2 regions of the Stenotrophomonas sp. 71799_Sma genome follow, and region 2 is predicted to be linked to the other one. Evidence: riboswitches for the same ligand, from Rfam matches in the RefSeq annotation. Region 2 holds a riboswitch; the other holds the start of a gene.
The links. Region 2 has a riboswitch for thiamine pyrophosphate ahead of thiC (phosphomethylpyrimidine synthase ThiC). Riboswitches for the same ligand answer to the same signal wherever they lie in the genome.
Positions count from the first base shown of each region.

Region 1: another riboswitch for thiamine pyrophosphate. It lies ahead of ACZK4Z_RS00910 (TonB-dependent receptor); the one in region 2 lies ahead of thiC (phosphomethylpyrimidine synthase ThiC).

Region 1 is NZ_CM151202.1:205,999-208,467, forward strand. Features, by position in the region: gene ACZK4Z_RS00910 (TonB-dependent receptor) at 1-1,242, opposite strand, end outside; TPP riboswitch at 1,313-1,408, opposite strand; gene ACZK4Z_RS00915 (phosphotransferase enzyme family protein) at 1,452-2,469, opposite strand, start outside.
Region 2 is NZ_CM151202.1:4,050,586-4,053,054, reverse strand. Features, by position in the region: gene ACZK4Z_RS18775 (BCCT family transporter) at 1-541, opposite strand, end outside; TPP riboswitch at 787-888, shown strand; gene thiC (phosphomethylpyrimidine synthase ThiC) at 971-2,469, shown strand, end outside.

The DNA.
Region 1 (2,469 bases), 1.0 Mb from region 2:
ATCGTGGATGTTGCTGGTGCCGACGTACTCGTTGACGCTCGGGCGCTTGTCCACGGTGCGGCGGAAGTAATCGGCACCGAGGGTCAGCTGGTGGCCGACGCTGCCGGTCTCGAAGCGGCCACGCAGCTCGGCACGGGCCTGCTGGTTGCGGCGGGTGTCGTCCGGGCTGCGGTAGTCGTAGACGTCGTAGTCGCCATTGGGCGCGAAGTAGTTGCCCGGCACGCTGCCATCGGCGCACTGCGTGGCGTAGTAGCAGCCATAGGCGAAGGCGACGTTGTCATCGATCACCGAGCGGCTGTGGCCGACCGAGACGCGCGACTGCCAGGCATCGTTGAAGTCGTAGGTGTGCAACGCGGTGATGTTGGTGCTGGCGATATCCACCGGGCGCTGCCAGGGCTGGTAGCCGAGCAGGAATTCGCGATCCACGCCGTGCGGCAGCTCACGCGCGCCCAGCAGCTGGTAGCCGGACACCGAACGCTGCGAGCTGGTCTGGTAGTTGGCATCCACTTCCAGCTTGCCGCGTTCGCCAATCAGCCAGTCGGCGGCCAGCGAGTAGAAGTTGCGACGGCCATCGGCGTGCTCGACGTAGGAATTGCTGGAATCCCATGCGGCATTCAGGCGCAGGCCGAAACGCGGGGTGATCCAGTGGCCGACATCGACGGCGACGTAGCGCGAGCCTTCCGAGTCGGTACCGAGCGTGGCGGTGCGCACTTCGGCCGGGCGCTTGCCGATGTAGTTGATGATCCCGCCGGGCGCCATCACACCCGCGGCCAGTCCGGCTTCACCCTTGAGGATCTCAACCGACTGCACGTTCTCCAGCGCCAGGCGCTGTTCGCCGGCGATGGACAGGCCGTTGAAGCGGTAGCCGGTGGCGGCATCCAGCGCAAAGCCGCGGATGGCGACGTTCTGGTAGTAGCCCACCGGCGCATACGCATCACCCAGCGAGGCATCGTTGCTGGCCAGCTCGGACAGCGAACGCACCTGGCGGCGGTCGAGGTAGTCGCGCTCGAGCACGTTCACCGAGGCCGGGGTGTCCTTCCAGGACCCACCACCGAAGGCGTTCACGCGTGAGGTATCGGCCTTGGGTTTGCCGGCCTGCACGCGCACTGCCGCCAGTTCGGTGGGCGAGCGCTCGGCGCCGGTGGCAGCCGCATCGGTGGCAGCGTCGGCCTCGCTGGCATGCAGCGGCAAGGCGGCGCAGAGGGCGAGGGAGAGCAGGGTGGGGCGCAGGCAGCGGTTCATTCGGTTCGTCTTCGGACAACAAGGGAGACGAAGCGACGGCGCGCAGGTGCACCGGCCCATGACGGGGGTGTGGCTGCGGCTCAAAGCTCCCTACGCCGGTGCAAACCGGATCAGGTTCCAAGGGACTCTCTCAGCCTGGCAGATCCAGGCACCCCCGCTTCAGGTGACCATTTCACTACAAATGGTACGGATTTGCGAGCCGGTGCCCTTCAGGCTGCCGCGTGCAGCGCCTGCAGCAGTGCCTGCCCCGGCGCGCTGTGGAACCACACCGGGTGCCCCAGCATGAAGGGCTGCCAGGCCACATCCGCGTTCGCGGTCGAGCCGGTGACGCCTTCGAAGTACTCCACTTCGGACAGTGCGAAGTCGAAATGGACCATCGGCAGCAGGTCGGCCAGCAGGTGCACGCGTGCCGCCGACAGCGGCAGCACCTCGCGGTAGCCGTCGAGCAACGCCAGTGCGATGTCGATGCGCACCGCCTCCATGCCGCGCTCCAGTTCCAGCCACGCCACTGCGTTGCGCTCGATCGCGGTGGCGAGGTCGAACAGTGCGCTGGTGGGCGAAGCCAGGCCGAAATCCAGCACGGTGCTGACCTGCCCGTCGCGCCACAGCAGGTTGGAGACATGCCAGTCGTTGTGCGCCCACAGCCGTGGCTCGTCGCGCAGGCGTTCGGCCAGGCCGGCATGCCACGGCAGCACGTCGCGGCGAAGCTGGGTTTCCCATGGAATGCGCGCGAGGTAGCGGGCCAGCCCCGGTCGTGTGGGCAGTTCGGCTTTGATCGCGGCGATGGGATCGTCGGCGCGGATCAGATCGTCGCGCGCCACCAGCAGATGGGTACTGCGCTGTGGCGCGTGATAGCTGGCGGCGGCACGGTGCAGCCGGGCCAGCATGCGGCCGGCTTCGCGGGCCTGCGCGACATCGGTCAGCAACGACCACGACACGGCATCGCGGTACAGGTCCTCGCCCACGCCCACGGCATGCAGCTCGAAGGTCCATTCGCCGTGCTCGACTGCGGTGTGGCCATCGGCTGCCGCCAGCACCTGCACCACCGGTACGCCGGCGGCAGCGAGATGGGCGATGAAGTGGTGTTCTTCTTCCAGGCAGGCCGCACTGCGCACACTGTGGTGGTGGCGCTTGATGAACACCGCGCCGTCCCTGCCTTTGACGATGGCAGCGGCCGAGAGTGGCCGCGGGCTGTGCCAGTGCGGGTGGCTGTCTGCATCCAGCTGA
Region 2 (2,469 bases):
TGACCACGCGTCCGATCCAGCCGCGATGGTGCCGGCCGATGATCGGTTGCAGCATGTCACTGACCAGTCCACGGCCATTGCGGTTGAACTGGAACCAGGCCATGGCCAGGCCGATCAGCGCGTAGATCGCCCACGGGTGCAGGCCCCAGTGGAAGAATGCATAGCGCATCGAAGCCCGCGCCGCGTCCATGCTCTGCGGTGCGAGGCCTTCCGGAGGCTTGGTGAAGTGGGAAATCGGCTCGGCGGCGCCCCAGAACACCAGGCCGATGCCCATGCCGGCGGCGAACAGCATCGACATCCAGCTGGCGCGCGAGAACTCCGGCTCGGCATCTTCACCGCCGATGCGCAGGTTGCCGAAGCGACCGAATGCCAGATACATCAGGAACGTCAGTGCCAGGAACACGACCAGAAGATAGAGCCAGCCGACACTGCGGATGACATCGGCCAGTACCGACTGCACCACGGTATTGAAGGGGCCGGGTGCAACACCGGCAAGCAGCACCAGAAGCAGAACCAGTGCGATGGAAACGCGAAACACCATGAAGGAGCTTCTCCGATCAAGGGATTGAGGGGAGCGAGCAGAGCTTGCTGCGAGGGGCCGGCGACATGCAGCACAGACCGGGCAGGGGCCGCGAAGGCGGCGGGGAAACACCGGCCGCAGCGGCACGATGCGTGTGCACGTTACTGAATGCGATGTCACGGTTCTGTTAATACAGAAACAGCGGATCCACGCCGTGCGTGGATGGAACAGCCAGGAGCTGCAGTGCGTTCTATGCTCTAATGCACACCAAGAAGCGGGGGTACCGCGGCCATGTGGCCACGGTTGAGACAGTCCCTTGGAACCTGATCCGGCTCATACCGGCGTAGGGAAGCTTTGTAGTGCAGCCATGCCCGGACTCCGCCCAAGGACCGTCCGGGCGCGGCAGCAGTGCGCCGCCGCTTCGTCCCTGACCTTCCTGGACGATGCCCGATGAACGCACAGCTCTCCGCCCTGCAGCAACAGGCCCAGCAACTCTCCGAATCCGTGACCCGGCCCATTCCCGGCTCGCGCAAGATCCACGTGCCCGGTTCACGCCCGGATCTGCAGGTGCCGATGCGCGAGATCGCGCTGACCCGCACGCCGACCTTGTTCGGCGGCGAAGAGAATGCACCGGTGACCGTTTACGACACGTCGGGCCCGTACACCGATCCGGAGGTGCGCATCGATCTGTCCGCTGGTTTGCCGGCACTGCGTCGCGGCTGGGTGGAAGAACGCGGTGATACCGAGCGGCTGGAAGGACTGAGCTCTTCGTTCGGTCGCGATCGCGAGCATGACCCGAAGCTCGATGCGGTGCGCTTCCCCGCGCGCAGCCTGCCTCGCCGTGCGCGTGCAGGTGCCAACGTCACCCAGATGCACTACGCGCGCCGCGGCATCATCACGCCGGAAATGGAATTCGTCGCCATCCGCGAGAACCAGCGGCTGGACGCGATCCGCGATGCCGGGCTGCTGCAGCAGCACCCGGGCGAGGCGTTCGGCGCTTCGATCCAGAAGATCATCACCCCGGAGTTCGTGCGCGACGAAATCGCCCGCGGCCGTGCGGTGCTGCCCAACAACATCAACCATCCGGAAAGCGAGCCGATGATCATCGGCCGCAATTTCCTGACCAAGATCAACGCCAACATCGGCAACAGCGCTGTTTCCTCGGGCATTGCCGAGGAGGTGGAGAAGCTGGTGTGGGCGATCCGCTGGGGCGGTGACACGGTGATGGACCTGTCCACTGGCAAGCACATCCATGAGACCCGCGAGTGGATCATCCGCAACTCGCCGGTGGCGATCGGTACCGTGCCGATCTACCAGGCGCTGGAGAAGGTCGACGGCCGCGCCGAGGCGCTCACCTGGGAAATTTTCCGTGACACGCTGATCGAACAGGCCGAGCAGGGCGTGGATTACTTCACCATCCACGCTGGCGTGCTGCTGCGCTATGTTCCGCTCACCGCCAAGCGGGTCACCGGCATCGTCAGCCGCGGTGGCTCGATCATGGCCAAGTGGTGCCTGGCACACCACAAGGAGAACTTCCTCTACACGCATTTCGAAGACATCTGCGAAATCATGAAGGCCTATGACGTGACCTTCTCGCTGGGTGACGGCCTGCGCCCGGGCTGCATCGCCGATGCCAACGACGCTGCGCAGTTCGGTGAGCTGGAGACGCTGGGCGAACTGACGAAGATCGCCTGGAAGCACGACGTGCAGACCATGATCGAAGGCCCCGGCCACGTGCCGATGCAGCTGATCAAGGAGAACATGGACAAGCAGCTGCGCGAATGCGGCGAAGCGCCGTTCTATACGCTGGGGCCGCTGACCACCGACATCGCACCGGGCTACGACCACATCACCAGCGCGATCGGTGCGGCGATGATCGGTTGGTTCGGTACGGCGATGCTGTGCTACGTGACGCCGAAGGAGCACCTCGGCCTGCCCAACCGCCAGGA